2 regions of the Pedobacter sp. G11 genome follow, and region 2 is predicted to be linked to the other one. Evidence: riboswitches for the same ligand, from Rfam matches in the RefSeq annotation. Region 2 holds a riboswitch; the other holds the start of a gene.
What was found. A riboswitch is a leader RNA that binds a small molecule or an ion and turns the genes downstream of it on or off. The one in region 2 is predicted to bind cobalamin.
Positions count from the first base shown of each region.

Region 1 (15,164 bases), 890 kb from region 2:
TATGAGTGGGAAGGTCAGAAATTATGGTTAAATTATTTAAAGCCATATATTGATGAGCATTTTGTAGATAATTACGGGACTGCGGTTGGTGTAATCAATCCAAAAGCACCCTATAAAGTTGTGATCGAAGCCCACGCCGATGAAATTTCATGGTATGTGAATTACATCACGAATGATGGTTTAATTTACGTGATCCGCAATGGCGGCTCTGACCACCAGATCGCCCCATCCAAACGTGTTAACATCCATACCGAAAAAGGTTTGGTTAAAGCTGTTTTTGGTTGGCCTGCCATTCATACCCGCCACGGCGAAAAAGAACAAGCCCCTGAGTTAAAAAACATTTTTCTGGATTGTGGGTGCACAACAAAGGAGGAAGTTGAAAATTTAGGCATCCACGTGGGTTGCGTGATCACTTACGAAGATGAATTTATGATTTTAAACGATCGGTACTATGTTGGTCGTGCTTTAGATAACCGTGTTGGTGGTTTTATGATTGCCGAGGTCGCTCGTTTGTTAAAGGAAAACAAGAAAAAACTTCCTTTTGGTTTATACATTGTAAACTCCGTACAAGAAGAAATTGGCTTACGTGGTGCTGAAATGATTGCGCAACGCATTAAACCAAATGTGGCTATCGTTACTGATGTAACTCACGACACCACGACACCAATGATCAATAAAAATACACAGGGCGATTTATCAGCAGGTAAAGGTCCGGTGGTTTCATATGCTCCGGCAGTGCAAACTAACCTAAACAAGCTATTGATTAAAACTGCTGAGAAAAACGAAATTCCGTTTCAACGCCAGGCCTCTTCGCGTTCTACTGGAACAGATACCGATGCTTTTGCATATTCAAATGGCGGTGTTCCATCGGCATTGATTTCTTTACCATTGCGCTACATGCACACTACGGTGGAAATGGTGCACAAGGAGGATGTTGACAATGTGATCAGCTTAATTTACGAAAGCTTGCTAAACATCAAAGACGGACAGGATTTCAGAGAATTTAAATAATTGGTAAATAAATTAAGGCTTGGGGTTTATCTTCAAGCCTTTTTTTTGCACTAAAATTCAATTAAAACATCAATGAAAAAACTCGTATTAATCCGTCATGGTGAAAGTGTGTGGAATGTGGAGAACAGGTTTACGGGGTGGACGGATGTAGACATATCAGCTAACGGCTATCTAGAAGCCAAAAAAGCAGGAGAAATATTAAAGAAACACGATTACAATTTTGATATTGCCTTTACCTCACTTTTAAAAAGAGCAATCAAAACCCTTCATATTATTTTAGAAGATCTTGATCATTTGTGGATCCCTGAATACAAAAGCTGGCATTTAAATGAACGTTTTTACGGAAACCTGCAAGGATTAAATAAGGAAGAAACAGCCAAAAAATTTGGCGCAGCGCAAGTTCAAAAATGGCGAAGAGATCCGGATGAAGAACCGCCGGCGATTACCACAACCGATGAGCGCTGGCCTGGTAACGACTTGAGATATCAATCTTTAACACCTGATGAGTTGCCATTAACAGAAAATCTCAGCGATACGATTGCCCGGGTACTGCCCTTCTGGAATGAATCGATTGTACCAGCCATTAGTAGAAATGAAAAAGTGATTATCTCGGCTCATGGAAATAGCCTTAGAGCTTTGATCAAATACATTGACAACCTATCGAATGAAGAGGTTACCGCATTGGAAATTCCAACCGGTGTTCCTTTAGTTTATGAACTTGATGACGATCTTCGAAAAATTCGCCATTACTATCTGGAGTAGGCTTAAAAACAAAAACCCCTCAAATGTTTCCATCTGAAGAGCTTTGTTACTTTGAGAAGCGTAAAAGAAATTATTTAATATTTAAATCTGTTGCACCCTTTACATCAGTTGATATTTCGCCTAGAATGCCTGCATTAACATTTTGAGCAGTATAAACTCTAACGAAGTCGACCGTGTTTAAGGTTACTTTTTTACCAGTAGCATCAACAGCCCATGAAATATCAAAGCTGTTGTAAAGATTGGTTTTATAATCATCACCTGTAGAGTAACTATCGGTGTAACCCCAATCAAAAGCAGCATTGGATACAATACCAGTACTATTTAGTGTTGATGGTAATAATGTTCCTTTAAAAGTTATTTTCTCCTGATTTGAGGCAAACAGAGGATAAAAATTAATCCGCTTTGCACTGTTGTTTACAAAACCGCTATTCCCCTGATTATCTGTCCAGGCAACGTTTGCAGCCGCTTTCGGATTGGTGTAAGTGATTTCATAATTTTTAATGGTGATTGCTTTTGCATATTCACTTCCAGCCAATTCAAACCATTCATCATCAGGCAAACCATTGCCGTTTTTATCCTGGCTCACCATCACGATTCCTGGTTCAGCAAAAGCATAAGGTGGGCCAAAAGGATTTCCATAAATTGCTAAATCGGCTCCGGTTTGATTTACCACTGAGTGGTCAAAACCAAAAACGATGTAACCACCAAAACCACCTAACGAAACCATATTTGCAGTACTGCCAATTAATTTCTGCGCCTGCTCCGGAGAACCTAAAGAAGCATTATTAATATGCTGCCCCGGTGCTGGTGCATATTCGAAAACTTTACTGATAAATTTACTACTGGTTGGCGTAGCAGCAACTACCGGAACCGGAACAGTAATGGTATATTGATGTGTAAAACTTCCAGCCTCATTATATCCCTTGTAATCTACAATATAGGTTCCGGCTGTAGTTGGCGTAAATGCAAAATTGTAAGCTGTACTTACTACTTTACCATCCAGCTTCCATTCATGTTGAAAACCTTTTCCGTTGTTTGAAACTGCATATAATTCAGTTTTTGAATTTACCTTTCCTGTAATGGCATTTTCTGTAATGCCCATTTTCCCGTCAGGTGCAGTTACTGAATCTTTTTTACATCCGAAAATAAATAGTGATGCAGCAAATAAAACCAATAGGTGCTTGTTAATTTTCATTTTATTATATATTGAGGGTTAATTATTTAGTGTAGAAAACCAGATGAGCTGGTACATCTCCTGTAACTACAGAAAATTTCTTTTTACCGGTTTTATCAAAACAGTACAATGCACCAGGTGAAACATAATCCTTTGCATCGGTAAGGTAAATGTCTGATGAGATCGGATCCACAGCGATTCCATACGGCATCACAATATCTTTTTCACTACCATCTTTTATGAAACCGCCGGCAACAACAGTTTCATCTTTAACATTTATTTTTGAGTAGGAAACCACCGTTGACATGGTTACATTGCTCCAGGCTGTACTGATGATGTAAGCGAAATCTTTATCTATGGTAAAGGTGCTTGCTTCAATATCGAACTTTTTCTTCACGGCGTCAGTTTTGGTATCCACGACATAAAGGTTTGACTTTATATTATAATAATCACCTCTTGAAGTCACGTATAAATCACCATATTGATCAGCTTTTAAGCGATTAAGATTAATTGCAACATCAATTCTTTTGCTTTCTAAATTAGTGGTTAAATTTATTACAGAGATTGAACGCTCATAATCGCTGCTGGAATAACCGCCAGAATTCGCCACGTATAATTTATCGCCAACTACAGCCAAATCTTCAGGCTGGCGACCAACCGTAATTTTTGTATCGATTTTGAATGATGCCGTATCGATTACGCCAACGTAGCCATCGTATGATGTTACGTAAGCCTTATTTTTGTAAAAGGCAACGTAGCGACAGTTTGGAATATCAACCTGTGCCAATTTCTTCGTCGTTTTTACATCCAGAATCTCCAGTTTATTGGAGCCATTTACCACTACATAAAGTTTAGATCCATAGATTTTAATATCATTACCCACATCACCTAAACCTAAAGTTACACTAGGATTTGCCGCTCCATAAAGGTTTCTCCGGTAAACACCTGTTGCGTAATCATAGTAATCTAATGATGCTTTATTCGAACCGAAATTACCTTCATTCAAAATATAAAGGCCATTCACGGCGGTTACACCTTGGCCAGGTAACTGAACTTGCTCCTCTGGTGTAACTGATTTATCTTTCCGGCAAGACCATAAAACGGTGCTTAGGCCGAACAACAATAACATTTTAACTGTAGTAGAATTTTTCATTTTGTATTAATTAAATTTTGTAATAAGCGTAATTCTGAAATTTCTTCCAGGCATTGGGTAGTTAAGTACTACATCATAATACTGGTTAAAAACATTATTCACTTCAGCAGCAATGCTGTAGTTTATTTTTGAAGCATTGAAGGAATACCGAATTGCCAAATCATGAGTGTACCAGGGTTCGACATAGTTAACCGGAATATTTGCTTTCTGGCTATAGCGTTCGCCGGTGTAGATGTAACTGTAGCTTAAACCAAAGTTCTTATAATCTGATGCCAACGTAAACGAAGCACTATTCACTGGAATGTAAGGAATTTGCTGTCCAAAAAGCTCACTTGTAGGTGTAACATCCAATGCTCGCTCATAGGTATAATTGGCCTTTGCAACGATGTTAAGCTCGTCAAAATTCCAATGGCTCTGCAAACTTGTTTCTAATCCTTCCACCTCCACTTTGCCCAAATTTAACATGGTCCAGCGGAATAAAGTTAGGGTAGGTATGGCAACAATCTTATCTCTTACATCGCTATAATAAACATCTGTTTGAAGCGAAATATGATTGAGTTTATTACCTTCAAAAGATTTAGAATAGGTAAAGCCGAGGTCGTACTGACTCGTATATTCTGGATTCAGCTTGCTGTTACCAATAAAAGTATAGTACAGATCGTTAAAGGTTGGCATCCTGAAAATCGACTTATAAAATGCCCGCAACCTGAGATTATTTTTTGCAAAGGGTTGCCAGGAAGCCATTACTGTTGGTGTATATTCAGTTTTATCGCCTGCGGGTATATTACTTTTCACCTGATCGTTAACCAAAGTAGCTAAAACATTTCCCTGGATATTGAATCTTGGCCAGCTAAATTTTGTAGCCAGTGCAATTAAACCGGTTTGCCTTTTCGGGTAGGCAAAGTTTTCCAGGTTGGCATCCAATTGTTGATAGGTGTAATCTGTTGAGAGCGAAAGATCCCAGAATTGAGTGAAGTGATACAAACTTGCAAGCGACAAATAAAATTCTTGCTGCGTATATCGGTTATCTAAAGCGCCAAATATTGAAACCCGATCCGGATCAAGGTATCTGGTAAAATCATAAGCATATTTGGCATTTACTAAAAACTGAAGTTTTCGATCTGTTTGAGTTTCGAAGGAAGACTGAACAAAGAAATTATCATCCCACTGGCGTTGGGTAAAGTCGAATTTATTAGCAACAATGGCACCAGGTACTCCCCTCTCGCTGTTGTAGTTGTATAACTTGATTTGCCATTTGCTGCTGTCAGAGGTTGTCCCATAAAGGCCACCTTCTATACGCTTAGCAAAAATATCTGCGTTGCGCCTAACTACCGTAGTATCATAAACACCATTGGTGTAACGGTAATTATATTTTCCATTTGCGTTTATTAGCTCAGCATTTAAATTTAACGCCAAGCGGCTTCCCAATTGCTGGTTATAGGTGACTGAAGGATCAATCAAGCCGAAAGAACCCGTTTTCAAAGCCAACCGAAAATTCCTGTTTTGATCAGCCTCAAATGTTGGAACAATTGTTTTTAAATAGAGGGAGCTGGCAGATGCAAAAGCTTTAGCCGGCATTAATAAATCACTTTTTTGCCCGCTGTAAAGCGAAATCTCTTCAATGTTATCAAGAGAATATTTACCCAAATCTACCTGACCGTTTTGTGCGTTACCTAATTGTACGCCATCATAAAATACCGCAGTGTGGTTGGTACCCATGCTCCGAACATTAATGGTTTTTAAACCACCGATACCACCATAATCTTTCAGTTGAACACCTGAAAAATAGCGAATGGCATCAGCCACAGATAAGGCGTTTAGATTTTTTAATTCTTTACCATTTAATATTTGGAGGGGTGTGGGCGAAAGATTTTGTGTAGATCTTCTTTTCTGTTTGATTTCTACTTCTTTCAATACATTAGCTTTTAAAGAATCTGTTTGTGCAACAGATAATTCAGGCATGAGCATACCTGTCCAGAAAATGAACAAGCTGATAGAATAATATTTTACGCCATTAGAGGCAGGTAAAAACCTAAACATTTTGGTGTGAGTTTAATCCCCACAGCAAACAGAATTACAAGAAATGAAAATACGGAATACCAAAAGTACCTCATCTCTAGCTTCAATCCCCGAAAGCTATGAAATATTGCTAGAGGCAGGTCTTCTGACTTACTCCCGGGTTTCTTACCTTCCCATTTCTTGAATGTGAAACAGTGGCTTTATGAATAGAAATCCGTTATGGAGCTCACAGCTGCGGGACAGTTTTGGATTTACACCAAATTCCCTTTTAATTCCGGGTGTGAAGCGGAAACCAAAAGCATGGCAAAGGTAGCCAAAATTTGAGAAGAATTCTGAAAATATAAATTTGTGTGAAAAATTCACGAAACGCAATCATTCAAACAATTATCTCTGAAACATATGTGCTGAAGTGAATCTCGAATTATTCTTTTTCAGAGTCAGTAATTTCAATCCAAACCGGGCAGTGGTCACTTGTTTTCTCCCATCCACGAACATGCTTATCTACCCCTGCGTTTAAAAGCCTTTTCTCCAGTTGAGGACTAAGCAGAAAATGGTCAATTCTTAAACCTGCATTTCTGCCATAAGCATTTCTAAAATAATCGAAGAAAGTATAAATTACTTCATTAGGAAACAATTTTCTAATGGCATCTGTCCATCCCTGGGCAACAAGATCATGAAATGCTTTGCGTACTTCAGGTCTGAAAAGCGCATCTTCCACCCAACGTTCCGGTTTATAAACGTCGAGTTCAGTTGGCATTACATTATAATCTCCAGCCAAAACAACAGGTAAATTATATTCTAAAAGCTTTGCTGCATGAAGCGTTAGTCGTTCAAACCAAGCCAGTTTGTAATCCAGTTTTAAACCTGGCGCAGGGTTTCCATTAGGCAAATATAAACAGCCAACAACTACCCCATTTACCATGGCCTCAATATAACGGCTGTGCAAATCTTCCGGGTCTCCTGGTAAGCCTCTTTTTAATTCCTTTATTTCGTGTCCACGAGAAAGAATGGCCACACCGTTCCAGCTTTTTTGACCATGCCAAATTGCATTGTAACCTGCATCCAAAATGGCTTGGTGAGGAAATTTCTCGTCAGGAGCTTTCAGTTCCTGCAAACAAACCACATCTGGCTGAGTTTCTTCGAGCCATTTTAACAAAACCGGTAAGCGTCCGTTTACGCCATTTACATTGTAGGTTGCTATTCTCATCTTCAAAATATTGGTGCGCTAAATTAAAGGAACAAAATAATAATCAAATTAAAATGATATTAGAGATTTTCCAATTTTGTATATAAAACCATCTAAAACAATTAAAGTTGACTCTTTTTTCTTTTTGAATAAAAGTATTTTAAGTTTTTGCGCTTATCTTGCAATTATATTTAATTACTCCCGTTAATAAATGTCTGAAGTTGCTTTAAATATCCGCAAAGATAACGTAAAAGATATTCGTCAGTTATACGATAAATATGCTGGCATGCTTTTAGGTTTTATCCGAGGAACAGTTCAAGATCATAAGAGGTCGGAAGAACACTTAATTAAAATTATATCTGCATTTGCGATAGAAAGCAATGGCCGCCCAACCTCCTGGTTAGCGCTGAGGCAGTATGCACAAAATAAATTGATTGAGTTTTCTTCAGCAGACCATGAAGGTGGGAAGTTACGAGATGCCAACGAGATTAATGATGATTTAAATTTATTAACTGCTGACGAACGCGTTGTTTTTCAGGCGGTTTATTATCAGAAAAAATCAATCTCTCAGCTGGCAAGCCTACTTCACAAAAAAGAAGATATTTTGCGCACCCAATTAAAATCATCAGTAGATAAAATCAGGAAAGCTCGTGGAAATTAAAAAATTTATAGATAGCGGCCTAATGGAAACCTATGTAATGGGCGTGGCAACGGATGATGAAGTTCAGCAGGTGTTACTGCTTAAAAAACAATATCCTGAATTTGATGAGGCTTTAACAAAACTGGAGTTGGACATGGAAATACTTGCCCAAAGCATGGCTGTTCCTCCACCTCCCGGAATATTGTCTAAAATTGAGCAAGAGGTAAATGAAATTAAACTTCGTGAGCAAAATTTAGATCGTTATACTTCACCTGAACACAAATATCAACAAGCTGAACAGGAAAAAGTAAAGCAAGATCGGTACATCGAGGTAGAGTCTGAATCAAACCAAATGCGCATTCATAAAGCATGGCGATGGGTTTTTGCTGCTGTTTTTGTGTTGGGGAAAATATTTCTGGGTTTTGCCATTTATTTTTATCTGGAAAACCGTCAGGCGCAGGAGCAAATTAAAGATTTAAAATTAGAGATTAAAGATATCCGATTCATCAGATAAAAACGCGTTAAATAATATTTTTCAAAACGATAAGATCAATTGCTGGTTATAATATCTATAATTCAGCAATATGAACGATCAGCTATCACCAAACGGAAATCCAAAATTATATATGTTACTTTTAGGTTCGAAAGCACCTAAAAGAAATGTAGAGCAACACGATTATTTTTTCGGAATTGCTCATTCTTTAAAGGAACTTGTTCCAGATATCAAAGCCTTCTGGCCTGAAGCTGGTAATAGCATCCATATTGATGGCTGGCGTGAAGTAAATGAGGTTGATGGTTTCCAAATTCAGGTTAAGCCAAGAGTTCCCGGTCATAACACTTCTCAACACAAATTATTTTTTATTAATCTGGGTGGTTACCAGTCTGGCAAGTTAGAAGAACAGCACTATATTGTTTTAGGTGTGAAAGATGATCGTGCTGCTGCCATTCAGGATGCAAAAAAAACAGTGTTTTTTAAAACAAACTCTGTAAAAGGCGCCAATTCACATATTGATGAAAAATACGGAATTGACATTGATGATATTTATCGGGTGGAAGATATTTTGAGTCCGCAGCATAAAGAAAAGTATCATATCGACATTACACCGAATGCAGACCTACCAGAGGATGAAATCCATCTGGGTTATTTTAAACTAGATAAAATTTAAGGGATAGTTTGCTGAAGCAAGATTATACTAAACCTTTCCAAATAAATCATGTTATTAGAATACAACAAAAACCAATAATATGAAAAAGTTAATTTATTTAATGGCCGTTTCAGTTTCGGCCCTGGCATTTCAAGCGTGTGGCGGTGGAGATAAAGATGCAAAGGAAACAGCAGATAGCTTAAACATGAGCAAAGACACCACCACGAATACTGCTGCAACCGGTGGTATTGCCGTTGATGATGCTGATGCAAAATTTACCACAGCTGCTGCAGTAGGGGGAATGGCAGAAGTTGAGCTTGGCAAACTGGCGCTGCAAAAAAGTACTAATCCGCAGGTAAAAGAGTTTGCGACGATGATGGTGAATGATCATGGAAAAGCAAATACCGAATTGATGGAAATCGCTGCAGCTAAAAACATTACCTTACCATCTACAGTTGATGAAGAACACAAATCGAAAATGGATGACTTAAGCAAAAAATCGGGTACTGATTTTGATAAAGCTTATGTTGACGCCATGGTTGACGGGCATAAATCTACATTGAAATTAATGGAAGATGAATCTAAAAGCGGAGCGGATGCCGAGTTAAAAGCATTTGCAACTAAAACTGCTCCTGTAGTTCAAACACATTTAACAATGATTAATAAAATTAAAGATGGGATGAAATAAGTTTTCATCACATTATAAAGAAAAACCGAGGCGTTTACCTCGGTTTTTTTTATGCTTTTATTTTTTTCATGACCTGTTCTGATGCTGCTTCGCAGAAGTCGATACCCGAGTAATCTGGATTGTAACCCCCAATATAGGGAACCGCTAGAATATAAATACGTTCATTTGCTTCTCCATCTTTATCCACTACCTGGAAAAAATCGTTAATGGTTATTCCAGGAACACTCAGAAAATATTCTCCGTTTTTATGTTTCTTAACCAGTTTATTTTTTTGTTTCATTTCCTTCTCAGCTTTTTCAGCGTCTTTAAAACGCAATGTAGCCGGGCTTATCGTACCATCATCAATTAAGCCCTGAAACGGGAAATCTTCAAATGATAAGTGAGGTTGTCCAACGCAATCAACAAACATGCTGAAGCTTTCGGAAATCTCCTTTCCATTTTCATCTTTGTAGTAATAGGTTGCGCCGCCTTCAGGATTTGGTTCAACATGACTGTCATCGCCAACAGAAACAATATCCAATACGCCGGCATCATGAAGGGCCATTAAATCGCGACATGAACTTTGAGGTACGAAAGCAATCACTATTGAAATCAAAGGCATCAACACCTTTTGCAGTCTCAACATATCTTCTGCGGGCAAGTATTTCGCTGGATAATTCATTGCAAAACTCAACACTGCCAGTACTTCCTTCCAATAAATCGATTCTTTTTTCTCAATAGATTTTTCGGCTTCCAAATATTCTTTTTTAAAGAGATCAAAAGGCGGTAACTTTTCCCGATAATCCATCATGGCATCAACAAAAGTTTCCAAATCCATATCCTTTATCCGTTCATAAAATTTTGGCTCTTTCTTTTTAAATTGTTCCTTAAAATTTTTTTCAAAAACATAGTTGAGAGAAATAAAACCTCCGTTTTCTTTAATGTGCTTCTGAATCTGGCTTTTGGTGAGTGTGGTATCTTTACCTAAATGACTATCTTCCAAATGAAAGCGAATGGCAGGTAACAATCCATTTCTGGAATGCATGACAATCTTAAACTTACTGCTTTTCGGATCCAGTTTAAATAAATAGGTACCATCATCATTTTGCGTAAAAACACCATTATTTCTGGCCAGCGTTCTGATGGCATCAACGGCAGTTAACGATGAACCTTTCAAGGCAATAGGCGCATTAAAATGTTTAGCCAACTTTTTTGGTGGGTACGGGGCATCAAAATAACCAGGAATTTTACCTTCATATTTTTTGGGCCAATGGTGCCCGGTACAGATCATGATTTCGTCAAAAATCAATTCGTCTTTATTATCTATTTGTACCTTAACTTTTTTATTCTCTTTATCATCGAAAACGTTTGTTACCGTTGTGCGCAAATGAACTTTAGTAGAAATTGCCTTTTTTTCTGCCGCGGCCATTAAGAGATCAAATTGAGCTGAAAGATACTCACCAAAAAATAAGCGTGGTAAAACCTTATATTCGTTGAACTTTGAAGAATTGATGTCAAACTTTTTCAATATTGATTGAGGTGCAATTTTTACCCAATCTTCTATTGAACTGTAGATGATTGGAATCTCATTATCCGATACGTTTGTAATATGCTCCTGCGCTGCTCCTTCGGGACTGTAGGGCATACCCGACCCTAAAAATGCTTTTCTTTCAAAAATCTCTATTTCGATATTTTTTAAGCCTGACTCAATAAGTCGTTTATAGATAAAAAGTCCGCAAGGACCTCCGCCAAGTATTGCAATTCTTTTGGTTGAAACCTTTTTGCTCATGTATTAGGAGTAAGAAATTTAAAAAAATTATAATGCTTAAACAGATTTACCATTTTAAGCTTTCCTTACAATCCTAAAAAAAGGAAATTGTTTTGTGCATGAGGAACTATCTTGCTCACTAAGTGATCGAATAGCCTTTTTGTTTCTTTTCTTTTTGCAGAACTTCATCAATTGCAGCAGCAAGTTTTGTAAATACAATAGGCTTAACTAAAAATTTATCGCCATTTACGCCAAACGCATCGATTGCATATTCTTCATAAGAGGTTACAAAAAATAAAAACCGAACGCTATCACGCAAAATCTTTGCTACATCTAAACCTGATATATCCATTCTGATATCGAGAAATAAAAAGTCAATATCACTTTCTCCTTTCAGGTCCATAATGGCCTTTGCAGGATCGACATAGGTTTTAACATCAGCAAAATCAGGTATTTTGGAAAGAAAATTTGCAAGAATATCAATGCTGAGTTGATCATCATCGATAATTATACATTTATAAGGAGATTTATTAGCGTAGTCCATTTAGAATTTTCAATAGTGGAAGCAAATGGTAAGCCAAATAACCTGATACAAGCTGTAGTTTTTTGACTACAGAGCGTTATTGTTGGATTTGATCGGAAAACTATTACAATTTAGATGAGTTATTAAATCAATTAAGATATTATGAAATCACTAGACAGGTTTATTACAGCTCAGAGCGATAGTTATGATCATGCGCTTTCGGAAATTAGAAAAGGTAGAAAAACAAGCCATTGGATGTGGTATATTTTCCCGCAAATTGAAGGTTTAGCCCATAGTGATACTGCAAAATATTATGCCTTGAAGGATACGGTGGAAGCGGAAAATTATTTAAATCATCCTATATTAGGGAAAAGATTAATTGAAATTTCTGAAGAACTGTTGAAGCACAAGAATAAAACTGCCAATGAAATTTTCGGATATCCCGATGATTTAAAGCTTCACTCCAGCATGACGCTTTTTTCGATTTTACCGAATAGCAACCCGGTATTTAAAAATGTTATTGTAGCTTATTTCAATGGCGCTGATGATGAAAAAACAATTAGAATTTGTAACGCATAAATTTGGATAGTTTAAAACCAATGTGCTATTTTGCTGTTTCAATTATAATTCATTCATGTTTGAGCGCATGTTTGGGTTTAGATATGGGATAGGCTTCGCAGCCTGTCCCTTTTTTATGATAATGGTAAGGTGAAATAAAATACTGATCCTTTGCCAGTTTCGCTTTCTACCCAAATCCGCCCGTTATGGCGCTCTATAATTTCAGCACTTAAATATAATCCAATGCCGAAGCCTGATATGGTGTGATTGGTTTCTACGCGATAATAACGTTCAAATAATTTTTTGGCATCATGTTCCGAAATACCGATGCCTTCATCTCTTACACTAACAATTACTTCATTATCCGTAATTTCGCAGTTTACTTCGATATTGGTTCCATTGGCTGAATACTTATGTGCATTGCTTAGTAGATTTGAAATTACATTTCCAATTTTATCTCTATCTCCGTTCACTGTTACCTCACATGAGCTATCAAAGTTTATTTCATGTGTTGATGGAGAGATAAAAGACTCATCAATGGTTTCTTGCAGTAACTGATCTAGCCTGAAAGGTCGTTTATCTACCAGCAATTTCCCGGATTCTAACCTGGAAACATTCAGGAAACCATTAATCATAGCCGTCATCTTTCTAACCTGGATATAAGCCTTATCTAAAGCATTTGTAGAATAGTCATCATCTGCATTCTTCGCTTTGCGCTGGAGTACTTGCACAAAACCATTAATGGCAGTGAGTGGTGTTTTCAGCTCATGGCTTACCATCCCAATGAAATCGTTTTTGCGAAGTTCATCAAGCTTTCTTTCGGTAATATCCATAAACATTCCTGAATATTCTGTTGGATTGCCCTGTTGATCTAAGAAGACCTTACCAGTAGCTTTCACCCATTTTTCTTCTCCAGTAATTAAATTAGTTATCGGATACTCGGTATCACTTGATACATGATTTTTTAGTGCATTATCTAAAGCATTAAGAAGCATCTGGTGGTAATCATTATCCACTGCTTTCATCACTTCGTCAATATTTACTGAACGTTCCATACTCAAGCCAAGCAAATCTCTTACGAACGCCGACATGGTTATCTTCATGGTTTCAGGGTTGATACTCCAGGTACCCATTTTACCGGTTTCAATCGCCTGAAGCAGCTTTTCTTCGCTATCTGAGAGTTTTTTGATGTATGCAACAAGATCACTATGGGTTTGCGCAAGTTCTTGATTGGTGGCTGCTAACTCCTCATTGGTTGCGGCAAGTTCCTCATTTGCCGCTGCCATCTCTTCGTTGAGCTCCTGTAGTTCTTCCTGGTGTTTTTTCCGATCGGTAATGTCAATACATGAGCTGATATAACCTGCAAAAGTTCCATCAGGGTGCAAGCGTGGTGGGCCATTCGCCAAAAGCCATCTGTAGTTTCCTTCCTTACTTAGAATCCTGAATTCTCCTGTAAAAGGTGTTTTTTTTGCTAATGCAGAAAGATATATGCCCACATAACGTTCTCGGTCATCCGGATGTATCAAATCAGCCCAACCAAATTCAAGAAGATCATCCATAGATCTACCTGTCAATTCCACCCATGGTTTGTTGAAATATATTGCATTTCCGGTTTCATCGCCAACGGCTATAAAAATATCTGTTCCCTCGGCCATTGTTCTAAACCGTTCTTCACTTTCAGATAATTCACGTACCCGTTTTAAAACCCGTTCTTCTAAATCATTATTTAATGATGAAAGCTTATCCTGAGCCACTTGCAACTCTTCGTTTGTGGCCAACAGCTCTTCGTTGGTGGCAGCAAGTTCTTCATTAAGTTCTTGTTCCCTTTGCAGCGCCATCTCTTTTTCAGCAGCTCTTTCTTCAGCCTCTTTTTTCAAAAAGCGCTCCGTAACATCAATCGCTGTATGTAGAATACAAATTACCTGACCGCTTTCATCCTTTACTGCTTTATATTCAAAATCAAAATAAAAAGTACTGATTTCACCTTCGATCTCCAAATTAGCAGCAGTATCTTTTCCAGAAATAGTCAATCCTTCACGCCAAACGGTTTTGAACATATCTATAAATGGTTGCCCTTTGAGTTCAGGAAGGGCTTCCTCTAATGACTTTCCTATCACGCTTCTATCCTTGCCCCAAATACGCAGCATCGCGTCATTCGCTTCCTGGATAATAGCATCTTCTGTAACGTGAATGGCCGTTGCGGTATGTGTTAAATTGAAAACTTGCAACAATTGCTCGTTACTTAAGAGGTAATTATGATGACTCATTCTATGATCAGGATGAAATTTTGACGATAAATATTTTTAATTTTCAACAATTACTATTCCAACAATGAAAATATTAATTCCTTAGAACATATAGCTCTGATTTACTTGGCTGTTAATAAATCTGAATTTAACAACTATGAAGGGCAAAATAATGTTTGATTGTCTGTTTCGAAGTTATTAACATTTTTATGAAGTTGTGTAAAATTATTTCATTTGAACAAACCAACATTTCACTAAATTGTTAACCATAAAACAACAGATAAAAAAGTCCTGTGAGCGGGCAATCCGCGG
Region 1 is NZ_CP034190.1:2,224,990-2,240,153, reverse strand. It holds gene EA772_RS09755 (M42 family metallopeptidase) at 1-1,011, shown strand, start outside; gene gpmA (2,3-diphosphoglycerate-dependent phosphoglycerate mutase) at 1,084-1,773, shown strand; gene EA772_RS09745 (PKD domain-containing protein) at 1,844-2,968, opposite strand; gene EA772_RS09740 (YncE family protein) at 2,991-4,100, opposite strand; gene EA772_RS09735 (TonB-dependent receptor) at 4,107-6,140, opposite strand; cobalamin riboswitch at 6,237-6,431, opposite strand; gene xth (exodeoxyribonuclease III) at 6,541-7,326, opposite strand; gene EA772_RS09725 (sigma-70 family RNA polymerase sigma factor) at 7,517-7,966, shown strand; gene EA772_RS09720 (hypothetical protein) at 7,956-8,459, shown strand; gene EA772_RS09715 (DUF1543 domain-containing protein) at 8,530-9,111, shown strand; gene EA772_RS09710 (DUF4142 domain-containing protein) at 9,191-9,778, shown strand; gene EA772_RS09705 (FAD/NAD(P)-binding protein) at 9,828-11,546, opposite strand; gene EA772_RS09700 (LytTR family DNA-binding domain-containing protein) at 11,665-12,069, opposite strand; gene EA772_RS09695 (DUF1810 domain-containing protein) at 12,211-12,627, shown strand; gene EA772_RS09690 (PAS domain S-box protein) at 12,741-14,873, opposite strand.
Region 1: another riboswitch for cobalamin. It lies ahead of EA772_RS09735 (TonB-dependent receptor); the one in region 2 lies ahead of metE (5-methyltetrahydropteroyltriglutamate--homocysteine S-methyltransferase).

Region 2 (15,164 bases):
TACCGTTTTAGTATGCGGTATTATAATTATGAGCAAAGTAATAAATACGGTAATTACCGGCACAGGAAGTTACATCCCTGAAAATATAATTTCTGGTAACGAATTTTTAAACTCAACTTTTTTTGAGAATGGAACGCGTTTAGAAAAAGAGAACTCGGAGATTATCCACAAATTCTCTGAAATTACAGAAATCGTTGAAAGAAGATATGCTTGTCCTGAGCAATTGAGTAATCACATTGGTGCTTTAGCTGCTCAAAAAGCAATAGATAATGCAGGTATTGATAAAGAGACATTAGATTACATCATCTTTTGCCATAATTTTGGCGATATCCCTTTAGGAAGTAACCGCATAGACATTCTGCCTTCGCTGGCTGCAAAAGTTAAACAACAACTGGGAATCGCAAATCCTGATTGCGTAGCTTATGATACCATTTTTGGTTGTCCGGGATGGGTTCAGGGATCAATTCAGGCTGACTATTATATTAAAAGTGGTGATGCCAAACGGGTAATGGTTATTGGAGCAGAAACCTTAAGCAGAATTATTGATCCGCATGATCGTGATAGCATGATTTTTTCTGATGGTGCAGGTGCTGTTATTTATGAAGCTAAGGAAGAAGAAGATCAAAAAAAGGGAATTCTGGCCCACAAAACCGAAACACATGCAGTAAATTACAGCAACCTTTTGGTGATGGGCAAAGGATCACACCCTGAAGAAACCAGCGGTAATTTTTATCTCAAAATGAATGGCAGAAAACTTTACGAGTTTGCTGTGGTTCAGGTTCCGCAAGTAATTAAAAAAGCCATAGATAAAGCTGGTTTAAGCGTGGAAGATGTTAACATCGTATTCGTTCATCAGGCCAACGGTAAAATGGACACTGCAATTATGAAGCGTTTATTCAAACTTTATGGCAAAGACACAGTTCCTGATAATTTAGTCCCGATGACGATTTCCTGGCTTGGAAACAGTTCGGTAGCTACTGTTCCAACGCTGTTAGACTTAGTGCTAAAAGAACAAGTGAAAGGCTACAAAGTAAAAACTGGTGATGTTGCTGTATTTGCATCTGTAGGTGCAGGGATGCATATTAACGCATTTGTCTATCGCTTTTAATTAAGTCTTTTTAATCCAGCTTTTGCCTGGCTTTCAATACTGCTTTCATACTCATGATTTTTCATTGATATGGCGGTATTGAAGGCCTCTTTTGCTTTAGCTATATTTTTACGCTTTTCATAAACTTTACCCATTTGCAAGGCTGCATTTGCTGCAAAATAATATTTCAAGGTTTTACCTTGATTGATTGTAGCCTGATAAGCTGCCAAAGCCTGATCATCCTTTCCCTGATCATCATATATTCGGCCTAAACGATAGTTAAATTCAGTTTTATCTCGGTCACTGGCAAAATCACTTGTATTTTTGTCAGAAAGATACTGTAATGCCCTGGATAAGTACCCACCATCATATAGCAACCTCGCTTTCAACAAATCAATTGCTGGTGTAGCGGCGCTGGCTTCATTTTTAGCCTGCTTATCTTTTTCGTTATAAGTATAGCCATTATTAATTACTTTGGTCATGTAGCTTGTATAGCCATTTCTATCGCCTTTAAGCAACGCAATCCACCCCAACCGAAGGTTTGTATCCTTAATATAATTTACGCCTTTATTGGTTTGCAGAAAACGGTTAAAATAGGCAGTTGCATTTAAATCCAATTTGTTTAAATAAGCAATTCCCTCCAAATATTCCAAATAAGGGAAAGACTGATACAAATTACCTTCGGGCTTTTTTGAAAGGATAGTGATGGCCTCATCGTTATGGGCGTTTTTAATGCAGACATAACTTTGTAAGTAACTTTTAAGTAAGCTGGTGTCTGCAATTCTTTCGGTGTACTTCATGGTTTTTGAATAGGCCGATGAACTGTGGGCTACGTCAGTAAGTACGTAGGCATAATAGAAAATCACTTCTTCATAGAAGGGTTCGTAAGATGATTTGGGCAGGTTTTGCGCTAATTTTTCAAACATATCTAAACCGCCTTGCATATTACCTTTGATGCCAAAGGTTGATAATGCAGTTTTTAAAGCGCCATCAGGCATATTCCCTAATACCACATTTATAAGGCCCAAGCCCTTTAAATTAAGATGGAAATTAGGGAATTTCTTTGCATTATCCTGTAACATACTATTCGCCCTTTTAATGCACATTGCCGCATTAAAGTATTCTCCAAACCTGCCATGAATCAGCGCCCATTGTAAATTGATTTCGGCCTGAGCATAAAGGTAGTAAGGTGAAGCTTTATCATCATCACTAATTTGATCCAATCTGGCCGACTTGTTGCCTTTTAACCGATCAAAATCCGCTTTGCTTTCAGAAGTGATAATGGTGAAATAATCTACATAGTTTTCTAATAGCGGAATAATCGAATTTTTTGGATGTTGCTTTTTTTCTGTGGAGATATAAGCTTTAGCATTTCCTAATTTCAGTTCAAAAATGCTTCTATATGCATTTAAACAGTTAGCGTTAAAGTCAAAGTTTGCAAATAGAGCTAGCGGAAACGAAAGTAATAGGGAGAACGTGACTAAGCGTAAAAATTTTATCATTAGAAGGGTATTCGTTTATACTGCCGAACGGTACAGAATTCACATTTCAAAATATCTACAATAAACGCAAAAAACTTATTCTTGTTTTGTGTATAAACAAAAAACGTCCCGATAATATCGAGACGTTTTTTAAATAATTTCTTAAGCGATTATGCTTCTGCTACTTCGTGAGTTAAAGCCTCATCAACCAAAATACGACCGCAGTGTTCGCAAACGATAATTTTTTTACGTTGACGAATATCTAACTGACGCTGAGGTGGAATTTGGTTAAAGCAACCTGAACAAGAATCACGATCGATGGTTACCACAGCTAAACCGTTAACCGCATTTTTGCGCAAACGCTTGTAAGCTACCAATAAACGTTCTTCAATTTGAGGCTCTGCTTTATCAGCTTTCTTTTGTAAATCCTGCTCTTCTTTTTCAGTTTCAGCAGTAATTACATCTAGTTCGCCTTTTTTAACATCTAAATCCTTCTTTCTGCCATCTAACTCAGCTTTAGCAGCTTCATAAATTTCAGTTTTTGAAGTGATTTCGAAACCATGTTCTTTAATTTTTTTCTCAGAAACCTGGATATCTAAACCTTGAATCTCGATTTCTTTAGTTAAAGCATCGTATTCACGGTTATTTTTAACTTCTTTTAATTGAGAATCGTATCTTTTGATAGCTGCCTGAGCATCTTTGATCGTATTTTTACGGGTTACGATTGAATCCTCAAGATCATCAAGTTCGCCTTTGATTTTTGAAATTCTAGTTTCTAATCCTAAAACATCATCTTCTAAATCGGCAACTTCCATTGGTAATTCACCACGTACCTGGCGAATTTTATCAATTTTAGTGTGGATATTTTGTAATTCGTATAAAGCTTTTAGCTTTTGTTCTACGGTTTGTTCCATTAAAACAAGTAATTTATGGGGTTTGTATTTTGCTCCGTTAAACGGATTGCAAAGTTAGTAAATTTTTTCTGAATAATTTCAAGCAATAAATTCGATGTAAATTGTTCAGTTTCAAAGTGTCCGATGTCTGCAATGATGATTTTTTCCTCTGCATCGAAAAACTCATGATATTTAAAATCAGCAGTGATAAATGCATCTGCTCCTGCTGCAATTGCATCCTTTAAAAGAAAACTCCCTGATCCCCCGCAAACGGCAACTTTTTTTATTCTCTTAGCGATAACATCCGTGTGCCTAACCACTTTAGCCTGCATCCTATCTTTTACCAAATGAAGAAAATCATAACCATCCATGTCATATTCTAACCAGCCTACCATACCAGAGCCTACAAACTGGTGCTTATTTTCCAATTTATAAATGTCATAAGCTACTTCTTCGTAAGGATGATTTTCAAAAAGTGCTACCAAAATTTTTCTTTCTGCCTGGGTGGGGTAAACCACCTCAATGCGCACTTCTGGTTCTCTGTGACGAATGCCCCTTTCTCCAACAAAAGGATCAGCATCTTCATTACCCTTAAATGTTCCAAAACCATCAGCATTGAAGCTACATTCGCTATAGTTGCCAATATTGCCAGCACCAGCATAAAATAAAGCAGAGCGTAATTGTTCTGACTGGGCTTGCGGACAATAAGTAACCAATTTTTTAAGTAAACCTGGTTTTGGTGAAAGTACTTTCGTCCCGGTTAAACCCAATCGTTCGCATATCCGGGCATTTACACCAGTGTGGATGGCATCTAAATTGGTATGAATGGCATACAAGGCAATATTATTTTTGATGGCCTTTAACACTACACGCTCCACGTAATTTTTTCCGTTGAGCTTTTTCAGTCCTTTAAAAATGATGGGATGATGGGTGATTATTAGATTGCAACCTGTTGAAATGGCTTCATCCACAACCGATTCGATACAATCTAAAGCGACAAGCGCCGCCCGAATTTCCATCCTAGGATCGCCAACGATCAAACCGGAGTTGTCGTAATCTTCCTGATAATTCAGTGGGGCAATGCTTTCCAGATAATTCGTTAGTTCTGATAATCTCATGGCATAAAGATATATAATTTGATGTTTTTGTTAGAGTGGATTTTTAAGCTATATTTTTCGTTAATGGCAGATTAACCGTCATTTCGAACGAATCCAAGAAATTCTTGGAATTGAATTGCAAGGTTTATAGATCTTGTTGCTTTACTATGCTTCAATCTAGATGAAAATCTATTGCATCGAGGTTAACAGTCAGGTGGGCAATGGGCTACCCAAACCAAGCATGGCAGGTGTTGCAATCTAAACCCGACAGAAACAAAAAGCCCGCAAACCCAATTTTTCATTGGGTGCGGACTTGAAGTGTATGGCGGGACCAACCTTAAAAAAGGCTTTTGTTTTTGCTTTCCAGATAATCAAAAATGTTTTATTGAAATCCGCCGCCCATTCTTACCATTTGCAAGCTCTCGAAAACCATTTTCTGGTTATATTCAAAAGCCAGGTTTTTGTGGTTAATTACATCTACGATGGTACCAATCATACATAAACCACCGGTAAAGAAATATAAAATACCCATTCCAATTTGTCCGATTACAAAGCGGTGGATTCCGGCGAAACCTAAAAATCCGATTAAGGCTAACAATAAAATTTCTGATGGTTGCTTTCTGCGGCTACCGTAAATCATTAAGAAATTACGCAACTGTTGTTCGTTTAAACCTGTTGTAGCTTGTTGTAAATATGCATATTCTTCTGGCGTTATACCTGGTAACGACATTAAAGGCGATTGAAATATATCCATGGTTTCTATGTGTTTTTAGTTTGAATTTTAAATGTATTCTTATGTTTTATCAACGTATAAATTCTATAAATTATAATTAAAAGTGCCGGCAAACCAAACCAATGTTGAGAAAAGCTTTCGGTAAACTCGCCATGAAAAATATGACTGATCGACCTGCCCAACCCGCATCCCGGACACCAACCCTCATAACCTAAATTGGCCAGCGGGCAAAGTGTAAAGTGATGCTCATGACTGTTTGCTGTTGCCAGTAACACTAAAGCTGTCACCCAGAACACGAGTTCTATTGGAAAGTTTTTTAAGTGTTTCATGCTTTCAATTTATATATTTTAGAGGATTTGAGCCAAGCTTTGTTACAAGGATAGACGTTTATTCGACGAACCATAAATTTAAACCGACGAATGAGGATTGGAACACGAGAAACTACGCACAAACTTAAAAAACCTTTAACAAAGTTTGCGGTTAAATATAAAAGATAAGCTTATTTTTGTGCCTTGAACATTCGCGATTTAATAAACAGATACAAAACCGACGATAGGGTAACCGAATTTACCAAGGCGTTGAACAGTACCAAGAACCCGAAGATACAATTAAAGGGATTGGTGGGTTCTGCCGATGCCATTGTTGCTCTTTCCTCTTATTTTTTACTGCACAAACCTTTGCTTTTTGTACTTCCTGACCGGGAAGAGGCAGCTTATTTTCAGTCTGACCTGGAAAGTGTGCTGGATAAACAGGTTTTACTTTTCCCGTCTTCTTACCGGAAGTCTTTTGATTTTACCCAGGTTGATACCGCTAACGTTTTGGCTCGTGCCGAGGTTTTAAATGAACTGAATCATGATTCGGAATATGGCAAAATTGTAGTTTCTTACCCGGAAGCCATTGCTGAAAAAGTGATCGATCGTTCTGCTTTAGAAAAAAATACCTTGGAGATTTCTTTAGGCGCTAAGCTGGGCATAGATTTTATTAATGAGTTTTTAATTGATTACGATTTTGACAGACGGGATTTTGTTTACGAACCCGGGCAGTTTTCAATTCGTGGTGGTATTGTAGATATTTTTTCTTTTTCTTCTGATTTACCTTACCGCATCGAGTTTTTTGGAGATGAAGTAGAGAGTATTCGAAGTTTTGAAATCGAAAGTCAGCTTTCAGTAACTGATGTAAAATCGCTAACCATTGTGCCAAATGTACAGGCAAAGTTTTTAACGGAAAGCAACATCAGCATTCTTGATTATATTGATCAGGATACACAACTCTGGTTCAAAGATGTAGAGTTTACTTTAGATATTGTAAAGGCTGGCTACAAAAAGGCAGTTGAACTGTGGAAAGCATTATCTCTGGATGATAAGAACAAAAATCCAGAGTGGATCGACCCTAAATTTGCTTTTAGTGATGAGAAATTATTAGGCGATCATTTGCATGATTTCCCTTTGGTGGAATTTGGCAAACAGTTTTTCTACAAAACAGATCATCGCTTTGAGTTCGAAACTAAACCGCAGCCATCGTTCAATAAAGATTTCAACCTTTTAATCCACAATTTAAAAGAGAACGAAAAGGAGGGGATTGTAAATTTCATTTTTACGGATTCGCCAAAACAAATTGAGCGTTTGTATGCCATTTTAGAGGATATCGATAAAACTGCAAAGTTTACCCCGATCAATAGCATGTTGCGTGAGGGTTTTGTCGACCCAAAAATTCAAACTGCTTTTTACACTGATCATCAAATTTTTGATCGTTACTATAAATACAAGCTTAAAAAGGGTTATCAGAAAAGTCAGGCCATTACCCTTAAAGATCTTCGTGAGCTAAAATCGGGAGATTATGTAACCCATATTGATCACGGTATTGGAAAATATGCCGGATTGGAAAAAGTTGAAGTGAATGGCAAAACCCAGGAAATGATTCGCTTGATTTATGCCGACAATGATTTGCTTTATGTGAACATTAACTCCTTAAATCGCATTGCGAAATATAGTGGTAAGGAAAGTGGCGTACCTAAAATGAATAAATTGGGTACCGACGCCTGGGATAAACTCAAGAAAACAACAAAAAAAAAAGTTAAAGACATTGCCCGGGATTTGATTAAGCTTTATGCAATACGTAAAACCCAGGCTGGTACAGCCTTTTCTCCTGACGGATATCTACAAGCTGAATTGGAGGCTTCTTTTATTTATGAGGATACTCCTGATCAGTTAAAAGCCACTCAGGATGTAAAAAAAGATATGGAATCGCCACATCCAATGGATCGATTGGTTTGTGGTGATGTGGGGTTCGGGAAGACAGAAATTGCCGTACGTGCAGCTTTTAAAGCTGTTGCAGAGGGCAAACAAGCCGCTGTTTTAGTTCCCACCACTATTCTGGCGTTACAGCATTTCAAAACATTCTCTTCAAGGTTAAAAGATTTTCCGGTTACGGTAGATTATATCAACCGCTTTAAAACCAATAAACAGATTAAAGATACTTTGGCCGAGGCCGCAGCTGGCAAGGTTGATATTTTGATCGGCACCCACCGTTTGCTGAGCAAGGATGTGAAGTTCAAAGATCTGGGTATTATGATTATTGATGAAGAGCAAAAATTCGGTGTAACTGCCAAAGAACGATTAAAAGCTGTTCGTGTAAATGTAGATACATTAACGCTTACCGCAACGCCAATTCCGAGAACATTACACTTTTCGTTGATGGGTGCCCGAGATTTATCCATCATCAGTACGCCACCACCGAATCGTCAGCCGGTTAGCACCGAGCTACATGTTTTCAATGACAAACTGATCCAGGAAGCGGTTCAATTTGAACTGGATCGGGGCGGACAGGTTTTCTTCATCCATAACCGGGTGAATGATTTGATGCAACTGGGCGGAATGATTCAAAAATTAGTGCCAAAAGCCAGGATTGGTATTGCTCACGGTCAGTTAGATGGCGACGCCCTGGAAGATGTGATGCTTGATTTTATCAACGGTGAAAAAGATGTTTTAGTTGCAACCACTATTATCGAAGCGGGTTTGGATATTCCGAATGCCAACACGATTATCATCAATCATGCGCATATGTTCGGCTTGAGCGATTTGCACCAAATGCGTGGTCGGGTAGGGCGGAGCAATAAAAAAGCTTTCTGTTATTTGTTATCACCACCGCTTTCAACTTTAACTTCTGAAGCCAGAAAACGTTTGAGCGCCATTGAAGAGTTTTCTGATTTGGGTAGCGGTTTCAACGTAGCGATGCGGGATTTAGATATCCGCGGCAGCGGAAACTTATTGGGTGCAGAGCAAAGTGGTTTCATTGCTGAAATTGGTTTTGAAATGTACCATAAAATTTTAGATGAGGCTATTCAGGAACTGAAAGAAGCTGAATTCAAAGGTTTGTTTGAAAATGAACCGGCTCGTCCGTTTGTTGGGTTTACACAAGTTGATACCGATTTGGAGCTTTACATACCTGATGCCTACATTACCAATATTACAGAGCGTTATAATTTATATACCGAGCTTTCTAAGCTTGATAATGAAACGGAGTTAGCGGTGTTTGAAAAACATTTAACCGATCGATTTGGTCCGGTTCCACCTCAGGTAAAAACCATGTTGAGTGTGGTCCGTTTGCAATGGCTGGGCAAAAAATTAGGCTTCGAGAAAATCAGTTTCAAGAAAAATAGTTTACGCGGTTATTTCTTAAGTGATAAGCAATCGGCTTATTTTGATTCCACTACTTTTACCAAGATTTTAACCTTTGCTCAAAATCATCCACGGATGTGTAACTTAAAGGAGGTTAAGAATACTTTACGTATCGCTTTTGATAATGTAAGCACGGTTGAAGAGGCTATTCAAACTTTAGCGCTAATCGATTAAAATGGATCCAACTTTACTGCTTGATTTGGTAAAAATGCAAATGCCCTATGGAAAATATAAGGGTTATTTGATTTGTAATATCCCGGAAAGTTATTTGCTTTGGTATAAGGATAAAGGTTTCCCCAAGGGTAAACTGGGCGATTTAATGGCCACAATGTTCGAGATCAGGGTTAACGGATTGGAGTATCTGTTAACGCCATTGAAGAATCAGAGCAGGTAGTTATTTGAGAAGTTGTCATTGCAAGGCACTAAGCAATCTCAATGCATGTGGTATGATAGCAATTGTTTCAAGATTGCTTCATGCCTCACAATGACGGAATGTTAAAAGTCAAAATGACTTATGGAGCGTAAAAACCAGCATTCTAATTAATCTGCTGGACACAAACTATATCTCACATCCATTTTCATCGCAAATGGCATCATCATTTTTATTTAATGAAGTTAGTGTTGTTTTCGGCTGCGTTTCTTTCCACTCTTTAAAACTTTGGGTTAATGCCTCAGTAAAAGCTTCTACTGGTTGCGCACCAGAAACGCCATATTTCCTATCCATCACAAAATAAGGGACGCCGCGAATACCTAAATTCTGACTTTCATAAATATCATATCGTACGGCTTCAGCAAATTGATTGCCGTTTAAAACCTGTTCAGCTTCATTTTTATCTAAACCCATTTCACCAGCAATATCAATCAATACTTCTTTTTCACCTATATTTCTGCTATTCACAAAATGCGCTTCGAACAGTTTTTCTTCCGCTAAATCCTGTAAGCCATGCTCTGAAGCTAAATGAATTAACCGATGGGCATCAAACGTATTGGCAGGAACATTTGTATCAAAATTAATTGTTAGGCCAGCATTTTCAGCCATGTCTACCACTTGCCTGGTCATTTGTTTGGCCTGTTCAATTGGCATTCCTTTGCTTCTAGACAAGTAATCGTATATGGTTTCATTATTGGTGTTGTGGTATTCAGGATTAAGCTGATAACTCTTCCAATTCACAACAATTTCATCGTTAAAAGGTAATTTTTCAATGGCTTGCTCAAAATGACGCTTACCGATATAGCAAAACGGACACATGACATCCGACCAGATTTCTACTTTCATAACATAAAAGTAGGTACTTTAACCATAAAGCTTGGTAAGCATAAAGTAAAAAGGGCGCTATCTAAATGGATAGCGCCCCAGAGTTAGTTTTTCTAAATTTATTTATATAACTGATTGAAAATCAATTTAAATGTACCATGTGTTTGCGCCCTGAAAGCAATCTCCGGACCGAAAGCCAGTAATTTTCCCTTACCTACCTGAGCTTCAAAAGCGGTTACACCATCTTGCAGATACATCTGTCCCCATGCCCAGCCGCTGCGTAAAGGTTTTCCAGATGCAAACCACATTAGAGGTTTAATTTTCCTTGCGGAGATTGCATCGCCGGTTAACCTAAATACCGGACTGTTGTCAAAATAAACATCTGCCTCTTTTTCCATTCCCCATACGGCTGGTTGCTTCGTGTCAACAGCAACGTTTAATACACTTCCCGGAACATAATATTTCTCTGCCGGAAGCCTTTTTTCTTCGCCATTCACAATCTCAACAACTGCATTGCGAACAGGAAGATTTAAATGATAGGCTAAACTGGTACTACTTCCAATAGTCACCACATTTCCGCCGGCTTCTAAAAACTTTTTCAACTCAGGGATAGATTTTTCTGCAGTAATTCTGCCTAAACGATTTCTAAATTCCTCGGGGATTTCCTCCGCCTTCGGACCAAAGTTTCTCGAACCAAAACCACCAGCCTGAACAGAAGGAATTGCTCCGCCAACAAAAATGATTACATCGTATTTCGATTTCAAATTTCCAGCGTCAATATCCTGAGGGTAAATCACTGTTGCGTTATAATGGTACTGCTCCATAATGAAACGCATCCAACCAGAAGCCATTGAACCACCGTAGTTATCCCATAAGGCTATTCTGGCAGCCGTAATCTTCATTTTATCTTTTGGTGCTGAAGCAGATTTTAATTTTACATTGGCTTTCTCCAGTATTGATTTTCCAGCAGATGATACATAAAAATCGCCATTCTCATTTGAACGGAAAACTTCTACTTTGTTTTTTAATAAGTCGTTAACCGCTGTGTAAGAGTCATTCTGAGCTGCACTTAAAACGAAGCTCGATCCCGCTACTTTATTTTCCAGAACCAGTAATTTTCCGTACGGATTGCGCTCAAACGGTCCATTGAAATCGTTCTGAATCCGGTCGAACTTCACATCCATTAAATAGGCTAGGGTCCATCCTGCAGCATCGTAAGGGGGAATAGGTGCACCACCTTCGTATTTAAAATCATTGGGGTGATCTTGCGGTTCAAACATATCCAAAACATGTGGACGGAAAGCCTGATCGGTTTTAACAACATAACTCCCTGCAGGATAATTTTTGCCTTCAACGGTAAATGGAGCCGTTGCCTTTTGCACGACAATACCAGTTCTAATTAACGCATTTAGAAATTTAATCGCCGAATTAAAATCTGCCTGATCAGCAGACAAAATATAACCCCGCGGATCTCTGTTTTCAGGCGCATTCATTACCGTATCGAAATACTTTACGCTCATTGCTCTTCTTAATCCAAATTCCGAATCACCAGCATCTGCTGAACCAGAACCGCCTTTTTTAGCCGCAGCGTTAATGGCTTCTATTTTCTTTGGTGAGAATGACCAGGTATCTTTTTTACCTCTATCAATCGAATTTTTACCCATTTGATAGATGTTAAAAAGCAACTCATCAGCATGGCGTTGGGCGTAATTTAACACCGCATAATTCAATGAAACAGAATAATCAATAGAGTTTTTAAAATACCATTTTCTCGGGGTAACCGGGTTCGGTGAATCACTATTTGGCAACAATCGCGATGGCACCAGCGGAATTTCTGATGGCGTAGGACTGCCCACAATTTCAGTTAACAAACCGATCATATTGTGGAAATAAGTTGTCGTTCTCAAACCACCATTATACCAGGTAGAAAACACCGACCCTCCACGTTGTGTATAACCAGGCTTGCTTTCCACATTGAGCCGGGTATGCATCGCTGCTCCTACAGCATCTAAACTGGTTAAAAGTGTCGCATCAAAAACATAGTTAAAAGGATCGCGATAAGGTGGCCCCGCCACAACCGTCCCTGCTGGACCAGCCTGGTGATGGTTGTACATAATCTGCGGAATCCATTCTACAAAAAGCTGGCGCCCCATATTTTGAGTCTCTTTTAAATTGAGCATGAAAAAATCACGGTTATTATCGTGTCCGGCGTATTTTTCATACAGCCTTGGCCAGCCAGAAAGCACTCGTTTTTTTGGATCTTTTTCCCTCATGTACCAGTTGCTTACCAACTCTTGTCCATCTGGATTGGCATGGGTAAACAAAATGATCACATTATCCAGTATTTTCATGGTTTCCGGATCTGTTTTAGATGCAAATTCATAAGCTGTTTGAATCAATTGGTGTGCACCAACGGTCTCATTCGCATGCAAGCCTCCATCTATCCAAACCACTGCTTTCCCCTCTTGGGCTAGTGCCTTTGCCTGCTCAAGCGTAATTTCTGCATGAGCCAACTGCTGAGAAATTTCTTTATACCGGGTTAACTTCTGAATATTTTCAGGAGAGGAAACAACCAGCATATATTGACTTCTTCCCTCTTCAGTTTTTCCTATGTCTACTAACTTAACACGTTTTGAAGTTTCAGCAAGCTTTTTAAAATAAGCTTCCGTTTGGGTGTAAGTTGCCAATTGATAATCATCGCCGATTGCAAAACCAAAATGAGATTTAGGCGTTGGCACTTCCTGTGCAATGGCGCTGCTACTTACGATTAGAAAAGCTAAGGATAGCTTTCTAAAGTGTCTTTTAATCATAATTTAGGGTGTTTGTTGGATATTCAAATATAATTAGAAAACGATCTATATTATTGCTGATGTAAATTTGTTACAGTGTTTAAGCCGCCAAATATTAGCAATGTTTAGCAGCTTCAGGTTGATAAATTCAGAATAAAATTTGCCAACCATTAAAATTCCTCCTTGTTATTCGATACATTTGTTTCGATGTAAGTTCTTAACTTTATTTTTCATCAACCGATAGAGGTTTCCGATGTAATGTTGGAATTAAAAGGGAATCGTGTGCAAATCACGAGCTGTCGCGCAACTGTAAACGCTGTTCATCGAACAACTGTTTTATCATTCATGCCACTGTACTTTCGGGTATGGGAAGGCGATAAAACGGGGCGTAAGTCAGGAGACCTGCCAAATATCGAATTGACGGTGCTTTCGCGTAAAAAGAAACTGGTCAGGTCTGATAGGTACAATAAAATTAACGTTTTATTAAATTTCTCTAAGCTTTTTGCTCAGACTGGATTTTCTGTGCCCTGACTTTTCCTTTTAATTTTGCCGAGAAAACATTTGAAATATTGCTTTGAGGGCTTTTAACGATTTATTCACTTAATCTTTAAAAGAGATGCTAACGCAAAATCTAGGCTATCCGCGAATTGGTAGCCACCGCGAATTAAAGAAAATCTGCGAAAACTATTGGGCAGGTAAAACGGGGTACAAAAATGTACTTCAGGTAGGAAAAAACATCCGCCACGAAAATTGGAAACTTCAACAGCAAGCAGGAGTTGATATTATTCCTTCTAATGATTTTTCATTTTACGATCATGTTTTAGACCATTCATTAACTTTTGGCGCAATTCCGAAGCGATACAATGAGGTTATCCTCAAAAAGGGAAACTCCGAACTCGATTTGTACTTCGCAATGGCCAGAGGTTACCAAAAAGATGGCCTGGATGTAGTAGCCATGGAAATGACAAAATGGTTCGATACCAATTATCACTACATCGTTCCGGAATTCTACAAAGATCAGCCATTTAAGTTATTTTCAACTAAAATAATTGATGAGTTTTATGAGGCCAAGCAACTTGGCATCATCACCAAACCTGTTCTAATCGGCCCAATTTCATATCTTTTATTAGGCAAAGAAAAAGAAGCAGGTTTTGAAAAAATTGATCTGATTAAAAATCTTCTTCCGGTTTACCTGGATATTTTAACAAGATTAGTCTCACTCGACGTGGAATATGTGCAGTTTGATGAGCCATTTTTGACTTTAGGTTTGTCTGAAAAAGAGCAAAAAGCCTACGAATATGCCTATAAAGAAATCAAAAAAGCATTTCCAAAGCTAAAAATTGTTCTGGCAACTTATTTTGAAGGGCTAGATAACAACTTGGATTTGGTGGCATCGCTTCCCATGAATGTGCTACATATCGATTTGGTTCGTGCTGAGGGACAACTGGCGGGAGTTTTGAGCAAATTAAATGAAAAAACTGTCCTATCGCTAGGTTTAGTTGATGGCCGGAATATCTGGAAAAATGATTACGACCATTCGCTATCACTTATTAACCATGCCCTACAAAAACTGGGAGAAGATCGCGTTTGGATTGCACCTTCCTGCTCTCTAATTCATTGTCCGGTTGATCTCGAAAATGAAACCGATGATAAACATTTATCTCCAGAAATTAAACAATGGCTAGCCTACGCCAGGCAGAAAGTTGCTGAAGTGGTTACATTAAAAAAGCTGATTACGAACGAAAGCCCTGCATCTACCACGCAAAAACTTGAAGAGAATAAAAAAGCTTTAAGCAACAGAAAAACATCAAAATTAATTCATAACTCCATTGTTAAAGAACGTGTTGCGAACTTAAAAGATAGCGATGCAGAAAGGTTGAGCCCATTTTATCTGAGAAAAGTAAAGCAACAATCGCTGAATTTGCCACGCTTTGCAACCACGACCATTGGATCTTTTCCGCAAACCACAGAAGTGAGAAGCTGGCGGGCAAAATTTAAAAATGGCACATACTCACAAGAGGAATATGATACCTTAATTGCCGAAGAAACCGCAAAAGCGGTAAAGTGGCAGGAAGACATTGACCTGGACGTATTGGTTCATGGTGAATTTGAGCGAAACGATATGGTTGAATACTTCGGTGAGCAATTGGAT
Region 2 is NZ_CP034190.1:1,335,366-1,350,529, forward strand. It holds gene EA772_RS05860 (3-oxoacyl-ACP synthase III family protein) at 29-1,108, shown strand; gene EA772_RS05865 (tetratricopeptide repeat protein) at 1,105-2,589, opposite strand; gene EA772_RS05870 (zinc ribbon domain-containing protein) at 2,739-3,482, opposite strand; gene EA772_RS05875 (Nif3-like dinuclear metal center hexameric protein) at 3,482-4,579, opposite strand; gene EA772_RS05880 (TM2 domain-containing protein) at 4,941-5,312, opposite strand; gene EA772_RS05885 (DUF2752 domain-containing protein) at 5,318-5,620, opposite strand; gene mfd (transcription-repair coupling factor) at 5,804-9,142, shown strand; gene EA772_RS05895 (DUF3820 family protein) at 9,144-9,362, shown strand; gene EA772_RS05900 (DsbA family protein) at 9,528-10,244, opposite strand; gene EA772_RS05905 (M14 metallopeptidase family protein) at 10,343-13,033, opposite strand; cobalamin riboswitch at 13,240-13,437, shown strand; gene metE (5-methyltetrahydropteroyltriglutamate--homocysteine S-methyltransferase) at 13,629-15,164, shown strand, end outside.